Regions from separate parts of the Halomonas sp. FeN2 genome, predicted to be linked through region 1. Evidence: predicted binding sites of a transcription regulator. Region 1 holds the regulator's gene; the other holds the start of a gene.
What was found. Region 1 encodes sigma-54, which starts transcription at its own class of promoters, with help from an activator protein. Its sites were predicted from a motif close to TGGCACNNNNNTTGCTNT; they were not measured.
Positions count from the first base shown of each region.

Region 2: KF947_RS09995 (amino acid ABC transporter substrate-binding protein) is a predicted target of sigma-54. The motif match lies at 2,482-2,499, and genes of this name have one in related genera.

Region 1 is NZ_CP074200.1:4,351,275-4,358,482, forward strand. It holds gene rapZ (RNase adapter RapZ) at 1-133, opposite strand, end outside; gene KF947_RS19970 (PTS sugar transporter subunit IIA) at 221-691, opposite strand; gene hpf (ribosome hibernation-promoting factor, HPF/YfiA family) at 696-1,004, opposite strand; gene KF947_RS19980 (RNA polymerase factor sigma-54) at 1,102-2,517, opposite strand; gene lptB (LPS export ABC transporter ATP-binding protein) at 2,647-3,414, opposite strand; gene lptA (lipopolysaccharide transport periplasmic protein LptA) at 3,426-3,920, opposite strand; gene lptC (LPS export ABC transporter periplasmic protein LptC) at 3,938-4,507, opposite strand; gene KF947_RS20000 (KdsC family phosphatase) at 4,508-5,050, opposite strand; gene KF947_RS20005 (KpsF/GutQ family sugar-phosphate isomerase) at 5,107-6,093, opposite strand; gene KF947_RS20010 (ABC transporter ATP-binding protein) at 6,401-7,208, shown strand, end outside.
Region 2 is NZ_CP074200.1:2,192,403-2,199,610, forward strand. It holds gene ribA (GTP cyclohydrolase II) at 1-59, opposite strand, end outside; gene hemE (uroporphyrinogen decarboxylase) at 346-1,458, shown strand; gene speE (polyamine aminopropyltransferase) at 1,458-2,324, shown strand; gene KF947_RS09995 (amino acid ABC transporter substrate-binding protein) at 2,583-3,608, shown strand; gene KF947_RS10000 (amino acid ABC transporter permease) at 3,710-4,900, shown strand; gene KF947_RS10005 (amino acid ABC transporter permease) at 4,916-6,016, shown strand; gene KF947_RS10010 (amino acid ABC transporter ATP-binding protein) at 6,119-6,847, shown strand; gene KF947_RS10015 (RidA family protein) at 6,970-7,208, shown strand, end outside.

The DNA.
Region 1 (7,208 bases):
GCAGTTCATCCACCAATGATCCCAGCAGCATAGCGGGGAGGTTGTCAATCGCGTAGTAGCCAAGATCTTCCAGCGCTTGCAAGGCGATAGATTTACCTGACCCGGAGCGGCCGCTAATGATCACCAGTTGCATAGAGTCTCTCTTTGCTTTGATCAAGCTGCGTTGAGGGTGGTGAGCGAATAATCTGCTGTGCTGTGCCCTGAACAGGCTTTCAGACCCTTAGGCCGCTGATTGCTCGCGAATTTTAGCGGTAATCAGCTCGAGCAGTTCGCGCTGGCTGGCTGCTTTACGCAGCTGCTGGCGCGTGTCCGCATCATTCATGATGGTCGCTACCTGCCCCAGTAGTGAGAGATGCGTGTCATCTGCCTCTTCGGGTACCAACAGGACAAATACCAGATCTACCGGATCGCCGTCGATAGCATCGAAATCGATTGCTTCAGCCAGCTTTAAAAACCCGGCGATAGGGGCGGTGCAGTGGGGGCTCCGCGCATGGGGAATAGCCACGCCGTTACCAATACCCGTACTACCTAAGCGCTCGCGGCCGATTAAACGGCTAAACACTTCTTGGCTGTCCAGGCTGGGGATATTTTGGGCAATAAAGGTGCTGTAAAACTCCAGCACCCTTTTTTTGCTACCCCCGGGTACGTCATACAGAACACGTTCCGGGGGGAGTATGGTTTCCAACGTCATTGAATTAACGCACACCAGCGCCTTGGGCGCGAGCTTGTGCTTTTTCCTTGTGTTTAACGAGTTGACGGTCGATTTTATCCGCTAGCGCGTCGATAGCGGCGTACATATCACTGTCTAGGGCTTCCGCATGTAAGTCAGCACCTGCTGCGTGCAGCGTACAGGCGGCCTGCTGGCGCTCTTTCTCCACTGATAAGGTGACTTGCACCGTAGTTATATTGTCGTAATGGCGCTCTACACGCTCAAGCTTTTCGTTGACATAGTCACGCAAGGCGTCAGTCAGTTCTACGTGATGACCAGTGATATTTACTTGCATTGACGTGCTCCTTATCCATCGGACTGTACTTCGATTGTAACCCTTTTTGCCGCGTTGCAAAGCCCTTGTCGAGAGTTTCCCTGAAACGTTAGCGAAGTTAGCGCAAACGGCGCCGTTCACTAGATGAGGGAATGCCCATGGCTTCACGGTATTTCGCCACCGTACGACGCGCCACTTGAATCCCTCCCTCGCCTAACAGCGTCACTAAGCGACTATCTGAAAGCGGCTTGCCGGGCGGCTCCTCTTGAATCAGTTTCTTGAGACGTGCCCGGATGGCAGTGCTGGAATGGCTATCGCCATCTTGACCGCTCACCTGGCTTGAGAAAAAGTATTTGAGTTCAAACACGCCTCGAGGTGTATGGATATATTTTTGCGTCGTTACCCGTGAAATAGTCGACTCGTGCATCTCGACGGCTTCGGCAATATCGGCCAGTATCAATGGCTTCATGGCTTCTTCACCGTGCTCCAAAAAGCCAATCTGGCGGGTAATGATTTCGCGACCCACACGCAGCAGCGTATCGTTTCGGCTAGAGAGGCTTTTGATCAGCCAGCGCGCTTCCTGGAGGTGTTCTTTGAGAAACTGATTGTCCTGGCTCTTGTCCGCTCGCTTAATCAAGCTGGCGTAGTCCGGCTGAATGCGCAGCCTTGGCAGGGCTTCTGGGTTGAGTTCTAAGTGCCAGCCTTCGTTATCGTGGCGCACGACTAGGTCGGGGGTAACATAGCTATCGTCGGTGTCGCCGTAAGCGCTGCCTGGCCGTGGGTCTAGGCTGCGAATCAGTAGGATGACGTCGGTCAACTGTTCGTCGTCGAGCCCTAGGCGGCGCTTCAGCAGGCGCATATCGTCTTTACCAAGCGCTTCGAGAAACTGCCGCACTAAACGGCGAGCGGGAACCAGCAGTGGCGTATCATCGGGGAGGGCGGCGAGCTGCAGCATCAAGCATTCACGCAGATCCCGGGCAAAGATGCCGGTCGGCTCAAACTGCTGGAGCTTGAGCAGAATGGTTTCCACTTCGCGTTGACTAAGCCCGTCAATGCCCTGGGCGCGCAGGCCTTCACGGATGTCGTTGAGCGGTTGGGTTAGGTAGCCGTTAGCGTCGAGCGCGTCGATTAAACTCTCCGCGACAAGCTGCTCGCGGGCGCTAAAATCGGTCATGGCAAGCTGCCATAGCAGGTGGCCATGCAGGCTTTGCCCTGCTGCCTGACGCTCAAAATCAGGGCCTTCGCTGCTGCTACCCCCCTGACTGCCCATATCTTGATAGGTATCTGACCAGTCGCTATCTACCGAGAGCTCAGTAGGGATGCTCTCTGACCACTCTTCTTCCTTAGGCTCGCTGACAGCCTGCTCACTAAATTCATCTTCCTGCTCCAGCATGGGATTGGCATCAAGTGCCTGCTGAATTTCTTGACGAAGATCCAGCGTAGAGAGTTGCAGCAGCGCAATGGCCTGCTGCAACTGGGGCGTCATGGTCAGCTGTGTGCCGATACGCAGTTGGAGAGAAGCTTTCATGACCATCTGAGAACCACTCGTTAATCAGAATGCTCCACCCTAGTGCGAGTGAGTGCTTGGCGCAAGTGCAATAAGCATGCCATTGGTAGTAAAGTTGTTTTAAAGCGCTATTTAGGGGCGATGAAGGCGAAACTGTTACAGACGAAAATCGGCGCCCAAATACACGTCCCTTACTTTTTGATTGGTGAGAATCGAAGCCGGCGAGCCACTGGCGATGATTTGCCCATCGCCGACGATATAGGCGATATCGCAAATATCCAGGGTTTCACGCACGTTGTGATCAGTAATCAGCACGCCGATATGGCGCTGTTTAAGCGCACGAATAATGCTTTTAATATCACCTACCGAGATGGGGTCAACGCCCGCAAAAGGCTCATCAAGCAGAATAAAAGCGGGCTCTGTGGCTAGCGAACGGGCGATTTCTACACGCCGGCGCTCGCCCCCTGAAAGGCTCATGCCCAGGTTGTCGCGGATATGGGTAATATGGAAGTCTTCGAGTAGCGCTTCCAGGCGCTGTTCGCGGTCGCTGCGACTAAGCTCTTTGCGGGTCTCGAGTATCGCCATAATATTATCGGCAACCGAGAGTTTGCGGAAAATAGATGCCTCTTGAGGTAGATAGCCAATTCCCGCCGCTGCGCGCTCGTGCATGGGGGCGCGGGTTAAATCCACATCGTCGATACCCACCTTGCCAGCGTCGGACTTGACTAGCCCAACGATCATATAGAATGAGGTGGTTTTACCCGCGCCATTGGGGCCCAGGAGCCCAACGACGCTGCCTTGGCAGATTTCCAAATTGATGTCTTTAACCACACGGCGGCGTTTGTAGCTTTTAGCCAGGTGGTGGGCATAAAGGGTTTTGTTCGGTGTAAGGATGTTGTTCGGCGTAGTGTCAGCAGTTGCCACAGCTTGACTCCCTATTGTTCAGGCTGAAGGGTCATACGTATGCGCTGGGGCTCGCTGCCGTCAACGTCAGAGCGTGCTTGAATCACTTCACGATCAATAAAATATTCAAGTCGCCCGCCGCTAAATTTGTCCTCCTGTTGGGTCAGTTCGGCTTGGTCAATTAACTCAACGCGGCGCTCGGCGACGTGATAAATAATCCGCCGTGCCCAGCCCTCTGTAGGGCCATCTTGCCCTTCGCCTTGATGGCGCAAGTAGGCGCGCTCTCCGGTGGCGGTTGCCGTCGAGAGTTCGCCCGCGTCGTTGCGTTCGATCTCTACCCGGTCGCCGCGCAGCTGCATTTCCCCCTGGCGAATGTCCACATCCCCAGTGTAAACAGCAGTCCCGGCCCGCTGGTCGAGATCCAACCGGTCGGCTTCAACTTCCACGGGAGCTTGTTGTGAAGTTTGAGCCAACGACGATACCGGCATAGCGAGTGCAAAAAGGGCTGTGTAGATAAGTGCTTTCATGGCGACTCCTCTTAAGCTTAAGGTTGCGTGGCCGGGGGGTGTATGCCGCGCACGTTATCAGTTAGGCGAACCCGGCTATTGTTAAGCCACACGTCCAAGCGTGAAGCGCTCATTTGCTGGGGTGGTTGCTGAAGCACGACCGGTGTTTCACTCCACGCATGCTGATTTAGGCCATCATAATGGAGTAGCTCAGTATCTAGCTGCCAGCCTTCGTCCGGTGCTATCAACTGAGCTGAGCCTGACAGTAGCAGAGCTTGGGTAGCAGTGTTGAGCGTGCCTACATCGGCACTCGCTAGCCATTGACGATCCTCATTGTCATACAGTACCGCTTCGGGCTCTTCTGTCCAGGTTTCGCTTTGCTGAGGCGTATGGATAAGGCGCGGTGTTTTCAGCGACTGCAAAACGTTGCCGTTATCGCCGAATAGCGTAATTTCAGCATTTTCCAGTACGTGGCCTGGTTCCTGGGCCTGCGCTTCCGGATCGATGCTGGTGCCTTGAGGCCCACGAGGGTCAAGCCATACCAGCAGGGCCCCTAGCGCTATTACTAGCCCGGCTAGCCAGAGGCGTACTTTAAAGCGTTTAGCCATTTAAGTGCGGCCGTGCAGATAGGTGTCGAGCACCGCGCCCCAGTGCCCTTGCGATTCAAGCAGCGTATCGCAAATTTCGCGCACGGCACCGTGGCCACCCAGGCGTTCGGTGATCCAGTCGGCGTGGGTGTGCATGTAGTCTGGCGCGTTAGGTACGGTAATGCCTACGCCGCAACGCTTAATAGCCGCTAGATCGGGTAGATCGTCGCCACAATAAGCCACCTGTTCCAGCTCGATATCGAGGCGCTGACAAAGCCCGCGAAGGGTGGCTAGCTTGTCTTCACAGCCTTGGTGGACATGGTCGATACCCAAGGCTGCAGCGCGTTGGCTCACCATGGGAGAGTCGCGCCCGGTAATCAGTGCAACATGTACGCCCACGCGTTTGAGAAGTTTTAGCCCATGGCCATCCTGGGTATGGAATGCTTTGATTTCGATTCCATCGGCCTGAAAGTAGAGGCGGCCATCGGTGAGTATGCCGTCAACATCCAGCGCCAATAAGCGTACGCGGCGGAGTCGATCGAGTAGCGCAGCAGGTAGGGTCATAGAGCCTCCATATCAGTAAAATCGTAAAAACCGAACGAAATAAAAACGCCGCTGGGTTAAATAACGCCGCTGGCGAGCAGGTCGTGCATATGTAGAGCCCCAATAGGGCGCTGTTGTTCATCGACCACCGCTAGCGCGGTAATACGGCTCTCTTCCATTATGCGCACCGCTTCGGCCGCTAGGATGTCGGGGCCGATGCGTTTGCCCGGTCGAGTCATGACATCATCAACGAGCACATCATGCAGATTATGGAATTGATCCAGCGTGCGCCGAAGGTCGCCATCGGTATAGACTCCGGCGAGGCGTCCATCGCTATCCACCACACAGGTAAAGCCAAGCCCTTGCCGGGTAATCTCCAATAACGCATCGCGCAGCGGGCTGCCCAGCGCGACCTGGGGCAGGCGCGCGCCGTCGTGCATCAGGTCTCTAACGCGCAGTAGCAGGCGTTTGCCTAAACTGCCTCCAGGATGGGAAAGGGCAAAATCTTCAGCGGTAAAGCCGCGTGCTTCCAGTAACGCCACCGCCAGTGCGTCACCCAGGGCGAGCGCAGCGGTGGTGGAGCTGGTGGGAGCGAGGTCGAGCGGGCATGCCTCACGTTCAACCCCACTGTTTAAGTGCGCGTCAGCGTGCTTGGCGAGGGTTGAGTTTGGTCGTCCCGTCATGCTGACCAGCGGTGTGCCCAGGCGTTTAAGCAGTGGCAGTAGCGCAGTGACTTCGGCCGTTTCACCCGAGTTAGAGAGTGCCAGCACTACATCAGTACGGGTGATCATACCTAAGTCGCCGTGGCTGGCTTCTCCGGGGTGAACGAAAAAGGCCGGTGTGCCGGTACTGGCAAGCGTTGCTGCCAACTTACCTGCAATATGCCCCGACTTGCCCATGCCTGTCACTACCACGCGCCCTTGGCAGGCGAGGATCAATTCGCAGGCGCGGTCAAAGCTTTCGTCTAGTTTAGCCTGGAGGCCTCCAATCGCTGCCTGCTCAATTTGCAGCGTACGCATCGCGCTTTCGCGTAGTAGGCTGGATGAAGCGAGAGGCTGGCGCATGGCGTTTTCTCTTAACGATTGAAAATATAAAAAGTCGTAACCGCCAAGAATAACATCTCATCACTGCTTATAGGCAGTAATTGAGGTCGTTACCCCTGGAGGCTTGATTGATAACTTGGTCTGGCCTAGGGATTGGCTCACCACTGGTTTTTTTAATCAATAGGAAGGCTCCTCGCACAGTAATGTTGTGTAGCGTTATAGTACAATGTTCGATAATGTTTTAGAAACGCTGTTTTCTAACTGCAGTAGCAGCAAGTAGGGTATGATAATTAGCCCTAGCTGCGCCTCGTTAAGAGTCAACTGATCCATGACAGATGCACCCTTTATAGAAATTGAAAACCTTTATTTCTCTCGTGGCGACCACGAAATTTTCCGTGGTGTGAATATGACCATACCGCGGGGTAAAGTAACCGCGATCATGGGGCCAAGCGGCACCGGTAAAACGACGTTGCTGAAGCTGATCGGTGGACAGTTGACCCCAGAAAGCGGGCGAATACTCATTGATGGGCAGGATGTTCATAAGCTGTCCCGGAAGGCGCTATTCACCCTACGTAAGCGGATGGGAATGCTGTTTCAGAGTGGGGCGCTATTTTCCGATTTGGATGTGTTCGAGAACGTTGCCTTCCCGCTGAGGGTGCATACGGATTTGCCCGATACGATGGTGCGCGACCTTGCGTTGCTGAAGCTGCAGGCAGTCGGGCTGCGCGGAGCTCGACACTTAACACCTGCGGAGCTGTCAGGGGGGATGGCGCGGCGGGTCGCATTGGCGCGTGCGGTAGCGCTGGATCCCGAGCTGATTTTATATGACGAGCCGTTTGTTGGTCAGGATCCCATCTCAATGGGCGTGTTGGTGCAGCTAATTAAGCGTCTTAATCAAGCGCTGCAGCTTACCTCTGTGGTGGTCTCTCATGATATCAAGGAGACCTTGAGTATCGCGGACTACCTCTATTTGATTGCCGATGGTCAGGTGGTTGCTCATGGCACACCACAGACCTTGGATACTAATCAAGACCCGCGTGTTCGCCAGTTTATTCATGGCGAGCCTGACGGCCCAGTCCCCTTTCATTACCCCGCTAAGGCGTTTTATCGCGATATTCTGGGTGAAGCTCCAGCTA
Region 2 (7,208 bases), 2.2 Mb from region 1:
ATAGTAAATGTTGCCCAGGGCGTGGGCAGCCGGGAAGCGGCAATGAAGCGAATGGTCACAGGTTACCTCGCTGATTGACCAAACCAGTTAACCACACCAGTGTTGGCAAAGTGGGTCAGTATTCTAACAGGAAGCGGCGCAGGCCTCACGCTGGGGAAGAAGCTAAAATCGGCTTATTAGGCGAGAAAAATTGTCCGGGTGCGACGATTTTTGCCATCGTGTACGCCGCCCTAGCGCCTATCTTCAAGTACAATTGCTCCCATACGATCCCCAATACGGTTTCAAGTACGCTCCCAAGTACGGTTTCCAATACGATGCGGGCAAATTTCCTAAGAGCAAGTGTCTATGACCACTACACCTTTGCAAAATGATCGCTTTCTTCGCGCACTAGCGCGCCAGCCCGTCGACCGCACCCCGGTGTGGATGATGCGCCAAGCGGGCCGCTATCTGCCGGAATACCGCGCCAGCCGCGCCGATGCGGGCAGTTTTATGGATCTGTGCCGCAACCATGACCTAGCCTGCGAAGTCACCCTGCAGCCCTTGGAGCGTTACCCGCTGGATGCGGCCATTCTGTTTTCAGATATTTTAACCATTCCCGATGCCATGGGCCTGGGACTCTATTTTGAAACCGGCGAAGGCCCCAAATTCCGCAAAACGGTGCGCACTCAAGAAGAGGTTGCCGCACTCAGCGTGCCCGACGCCGAGCGCGACCTGGACTACGTGATGCGTGCAGTTTCCACCATTCGCCGCGAGCTGAACGGCCGCATGCCGCTAATCGGCTTCTCAGGCAGCCCCTGGACGCTGGCGACTTACATGGTGGAGGGCGGTTCCAGCAAGGACTTCCGCCATCTGAAAACCATGCTTTACGATACCCCGGATACCATGCACCAGCTGCTGGATACGCTGGCGCATGCGGTAACTGACTACCTGAACGCCCAAATTCGCGCGGGCGCCCAAGCAGTGCAGATTTTTGATACCTGGGGCGGCGCGCTATCTACCCCTGCTTACCTGGAGTTCTCTCTCCGCTACATGGAGCAGATCGTCTCCGGGCTGATCCGCGAGCACGACGGCCGCCGGGTACCGGTGATTTTGTTCACCAAAAACGGCGGCCAGTGGCTCGAGCATATCGCTTGCGCCGGTGCCGACGCGCTGGGTATCGACTGGTCTACCGAACTTTCCGACGCCCGCGCCCGGGTTGGTCATAAAGTGGCGCTACAAGGCAACCTGGATCCCAACGTATTGTTTGCCCGCCCCTCGGCTATCCGCGCCGAAGTGGCCCGGGTGCTGGAGAGCTACGGCCACGGCCCTGGCCACGTATTTAACCTGGGCCACGGTATCAGCCAATTCACCAACCCCGATAACGTCACCGCCTTTATGGAGGCGCTGCACGAGCTAAGCCCGCAGTATCACCGCGATATTCCGACTCACACCAATGCACAGTATTCAGGAGCCAATTGATGAGCGATTTACGCGACGACCAGTGGTTTACCGAAGTCTTTGACAGCCACGGCAGCGCTTTCTCACTGAAGATCTCTGAAAAACTCTTGGATGTGCAGAGCCAGTACCAGCATCTGGAGGTCTACGCTACCGAGACCTACGGTAACCTAATGGTGCTGGATGGCTGCGTGATGCTGACCGACCGCGACAACTTTCTCTACCACGAGATGATTGCGCATCCGGCGCTGTTTACCCACCAAGAGCCCAAACGGGTGGTGATCATTGGCGGTGGCGACTGCGGCACCTTAAAAGAGGTGCTGCGTCACTCGAGTGTCGAGAAAGTGACCCAAATTGATATCGACGAAGAGGTCACCAAGGCTTCTGAGCGCTTTTTCCCGTCGTTAGTGGAATCGAATAACGATCCCCGCGCCGAGCTGCTGTTCGCCGATGGCGTGAAGTGGGTGGACGATGCACCTGATGAGAGCATCGATGTGCTGATTATCGACTCCACCGACCCGGTTGGGCCTGCTGAAGGGCTGTTTAAAACAGATTTTCTCAAGCGCTGCCACCGTATCTTGAAAAGTGGCGGCGTGATGGTGCAGCAGAGCGAATCACCGCTTTACCACAGTGGCTCGATTATCCGTGAGCTGCGCAACGACATGCTAAAAGCCGGTTTTGACAGCGTTGCCACGCTACCCTTCCCGCAGCCGGTCTATCCCTCAGGCTGGTGGAGCGTGACGTTGGCGGGTAAAGCCACTGACGTAAATGCGTTCCGCGAGCAGGCAGCCGCTAACCACGACCTGCCCCTTGAGTACTATAGCGTTGACGCTCACCGTGGCGCTCTCGCCCTACCGCCATTTATGCGCAAGGCCTTTGCGGCCGAGTAACCCCACGCTTCACACCTGCCTGTATGTTACCGCCCACCTCAGCTCGCCCCATAAAGGTGCAAAGCGAGGTGGGCGGTAACCTTTTTTGCACCTAGACCTTCGTCTCGAATTCGTTGAGTAGCGTTGAAAAGCGCTGAATTAGCGCCTGTACCCCTGTTGGCATCTTCCTTGCTAGGTTTAGTGACATGCTGCGGCATGCAGAACTGTTTCAGTGACTGAATTTCAATAACCAATTTCAAGAACTTCGAGGGAAACTAAATGTTCAATAAAAAACACCTAGCGCTTCTGGCGTCCGCTGGCTCACTTAGCCTAGCGGGAATGGCGACTGCTCAAGCCGACACCCTGGAAGATACCATTGAGCGTGGCGCCGTTCAGTGTGGTGTGAGCGATGGTTTGCCGGGCTTTTCAGCACCGGATGACGACGGTAACTGGCAGGGCCTGGACGTTGATGTTTGTCGTGCAGTAGCAGCTGCGGTACTCGGTGATGCAGATGCGGTTAACTACATTTCACTCAATGCTGTTGAACGCTTTACCGCACTACAGTCGGGCGAGGTCGATGTACTGTCACGCAACACCACTTGGACGACTACCCGCGATACAACTCTGGGCCTGAACTTCACCGGCGTTAACTTTTACGACGGCCAAGGCTTCATGGTCGCCCGCGATCTAGGTATCACCGGTGCCGATGAGCTCGACGGTGCCTCTATCTGTATCCAGTCCGGCACTACCACCGAGTTGAACCTGGCCGACTACTTCCGTGCTAACGACATGGAGTTCAACCCGATTGTTTTTGATACTTCTGAGCAAACCGTAGGTGGCTATCAGGCTGGTCGTTGTGACGTGCTAACCTCCGATACATCTCAGTTGGCGGCGCTACGTATACAGCTAGACGATCCCTCTGCCTCGATGATCCTTTCAGACGTTATCTCCAAAGAGCCGCTAGGCCCTGTGGTTCGCCAAGGTGACGATCTATGGTTCAACATCGTGAAATGGTCACTGTTTGCCATGATTAATGCCGAAGAGTACGGCGTCACCAGTGAAAACGCTGAAGAAATGCTTAACTCTGAAGATCCCAACATCGCTCGCCTGCTGGGCCAAGACGGCAACTACGGCGAAGGCATGAACCTTGAAGCAGACTGGGCTTACAACATTATTAGCCAAGTCGGTAACTACGCTGAAAGCTTTGAACGTAACGTGGGTATGGACTCTCCGCTGGAAATTGAGCGCGGTGTCAACGCCCTGTGGAACGACGGTGGCTTCCAGTACGCTCCCCCGATTCGCTAAGCGTCTCGCTTGACCCCGGCCCGCCGCCCTCTACACAGATTTCTGTTTTAAGGGAATGGCGGGCCATTTGATTGACCTTCCGTGTAGCGGAGACGCCACCCATGTCTGTAAGACCCAACATTCGCCCCGCCGGCCACAAGCCGCCGTTTTGGCGAGACCGCGCTAAGCGCGCACTTATTTTTCAGCTCATTTTAGTCGCCGTTGTGGCGGCTTTCCTGATCTATATTATCGGCAATACCCAAGCCAACCTGAACGCCCGCGGCATCACCACTGGCTTCGGCTTCCTGGGCAACACAGCCGGCTTTGGTATTGGTCAAACCTTAATCGAATACTCTTCCCAGAGCACCTACGGCCGCACCTTTGTGATTGGCTTGCTCAATACGCTGCTGGTCGGTGGACTAGGGGTGCTAGCTGCTTCGATTATTGGTTTTATCGTCGGTATCGCACGACTATCGCCCAACTGGTTGATCGCCAAGTTGGCCAACGCTTATATCGAAACCTTTCGTAATATCCCGCTACTGCTGCAAATTTTCTTCTGGTACTTTGCGGTACTGCGTACCTTACCCAGTGCCAGAGAGAGCATGGCGTTTGGCGAAGCCATTTTCCTCAACGTGCGTGGGCTCTACCTGCCTCAACCGCTGTTTGAATCAGGGTTTGGACTGATTCCTGCAACCTTTGTGTTGGCCATCATTGCCAGCATTGCGTTGGTTATCTTGAACAAGCGCCGTCACGAAGCCACTGGCAAACGCCTGCCGGTTTTCTGGATGTCGCTGGTGATTATCTTTGGCCTACCGCTGCTGGTATTGGTCGCTACCGGTGTACCGGTGACCTGGGAGATGCCGGTACTGCGGGGCTTTAACTTCGGCGGTGGCATCACCATTATCCCTGAGTTCCTGGCCCTATGGCTGGCGCTGTCTATCTATACGGCCTCCTTCATTGCTGAGATTGTGCGCTCGGGCATCCAAGCCATTCCCCATGGCCAAACGGAAGCCGCCCAGGCGCTGAGCTTGCCACGCAACCTGGTTCTACGCCTCGTCGTCATTCCGCAAGCCATGCGCGTCATCATCCCGCCGCTCACCAGCCAATATCTTAACCTAATTAAAAACTCGTCCCTGGCCACCGCCATCGGCTACCCCGACCTGGTATCGGTTTTCGCCGGCACCACGCTCAACCAGACCGGTCAGGCCATCGAAGTTATTGCCATGACCATGGCGGTTTATCTGATCATCAGCTTGCTGGTGTCCATGTTCATGAACTGGTTCAACGCTCGCGTTGCGCTGGTCGAACGCTAGGCCGGAGGCAACCCCATGATTCACAATAAAGAAACCATACCTCAGCGCCCGGCCCCTAAAGGCACCATTGGCCCGATTGCCTGGCTACGCGGCAATCTGTTCAACGGCCCCATCAATAGCATTTTCACGCTATTGGGCCTCTACGTGCTGTACCTACTCGTGGTACCCACGGTTCAGTGGGCATTCATTGATGCCAACTGGGTGGGCGATAGCCGCGAAGACTGCACACAGGCGGGCGCCTGCTGGGTATTCGTTAACGCACGCTTCTCCCAGTTCATGTATGGCCTCTACCCCAGCGAGGAGTACTGGCGGGCCAATATCGTGTTCGCCATGTTCGCAGGCATTATTGCCTGGATGGTCATTCCGCGCCTTCCGTTCAAGCGCTGGATGGCGCTGTTTGCCCTGCTGATTTTCCCGGTGATCGCCTACGTACTGCTCCACGGCGGCTATTTTGATCTACCGCGGGTTTCCACCCACCGCTGGGGCGGCTTGATGCTGACGCTGCTACTGGCAAGCGTAGGGATGATTGGTGCGCTTCCTATCGGCATCGTACTCGCCCTTGGGCGACGCTCGAACATGCCCATCGTCAAAACCTTCTGCGTGATTTTTATCGAGTTTTGGCGCGGCGTGCCGCTCATCACCATTCTGTTTATGGCCTCGGTGATGCTGCCACTATTCCTACCGTCTGAACTTAGCGTGGATCGCCTGGTACGCGCCTTGATTGGCCTGACACTGTTCCAAAGTGCCTATATGGCCGAAGTGATACGCGGTGGTTTGCAGGCGATCCCTAAAGGGCAGGATGAGGCCGCCGCAGCGCTGGGGATGACGTATTGGAAGCGCATGGGGCTGATTGTGATGCCGCAGGCGCTAAAAATGATGATTCCCGGTATCGTCAATACGTTTATCTCACTGTTTAAAGACACCACCCTGGTCATGATCATCGGGCTGTTTGACCTGTTGGGCATAGTGCAAGCGGCGCTTTCCGACTCACGCTGGCTGGGCTTCTCGATAGAGGGGTATGTATTTGCCGCGTTCGTGTTCTGGATTTTCTGTTTCAGCATGTCGCGCTACAGCCAGTACTTAGAGCGCAAGCTAAACACCGGCCATAAGCGCTAGTTCGAGTTTAACTACGAGCGCCGCATCTCATTACGTTTTAAGTAGGATATCAACATGACACAAGCAGCCACCAACACCTCGGACACCAGTACTTCTGACCTGATGGTCGAGATGCGCAACGTCAATAAGTGGTACGGCGATTTTCACGTACTGCGGGACATCTACCTTGAAGTAAAACGCGGTGAGCGTATCGTGGTTTGCGGCCCTTCGGGTTCGGGTAAATCAACGCTGATTCGCTGCATTAACCACCTTGAAGAGCACCAGAAAGGTGAAATTGTGGTGGGTGGCGTACCGCTGACCCAAGACGTTAAGCGTATTGAGCAGATTCGTCGCAGTGTCGGCATGGTATTTCAGCACTTCAATCTATTCCCGCATTTAACGGTGCTGGAAAACTGCTGTATCGCGCCAATGTGGGTACAAAAGAAGCCCCGCAAAGAGGCCGAAGCGCTGGCCATGGAGTATCTGGAGCGCGTGCGCATTGCCGAGCAGGCGACTAAGTACCCAGGGCAGCTCTCCGGTGGTCAGCAGCAGCGTGTAGCGATTGCCCGCTCACTGTGCATGCACCCTGACGTCATGCTGTTTGACGAACCCACCTCCGCCCTCGACCCCGAGATGATCAAGGAAGTACTCGACGTTATGGTGGAGCTTGCGGAAGAAGGCATGACCATGATCTGTGTAACCCACGAAATGGGCTTCGCCAAAAAAGTGGCTGACCGGGTCATCTTTATGGATCAAGGTCAAATCATTGAAGAGAATGCGCCAGAGCCGTTCTTTAATGACCCGCAGTCTGAGCGTACCAAACTGTTCCTTAGCCAGATTCTGGGGCACTAATACACAGCCCAAGCAATAAAGTAGTGTGGATAAGTCAATCATCATGGGCCTCACTTGAGGCCCATGATGGTTAACAACTTTAAAAAAACAGCCAGTAAAAACAGTTAACTAAGGATAAAAGCATGATTGAAAAACTGTTTATCGACCGCGCGCCCCAGCCCATTGCGCCTTTTTCCCACGCCTGTCGCGTAGGTGATCTGGTCTTTATCACCGGGCAAATGCCGACGGTGCCAGAAACCAACGAGATGCTTTTGGGCACCTTCACTGAACAGACCCATCGGGTAATGCAAAACCTGGCGATTGTGCTGGAAGAAGTCGGCAGTGCCTTCGAGTATGTGGTTCAGTCCCGGGTGTTTATTAC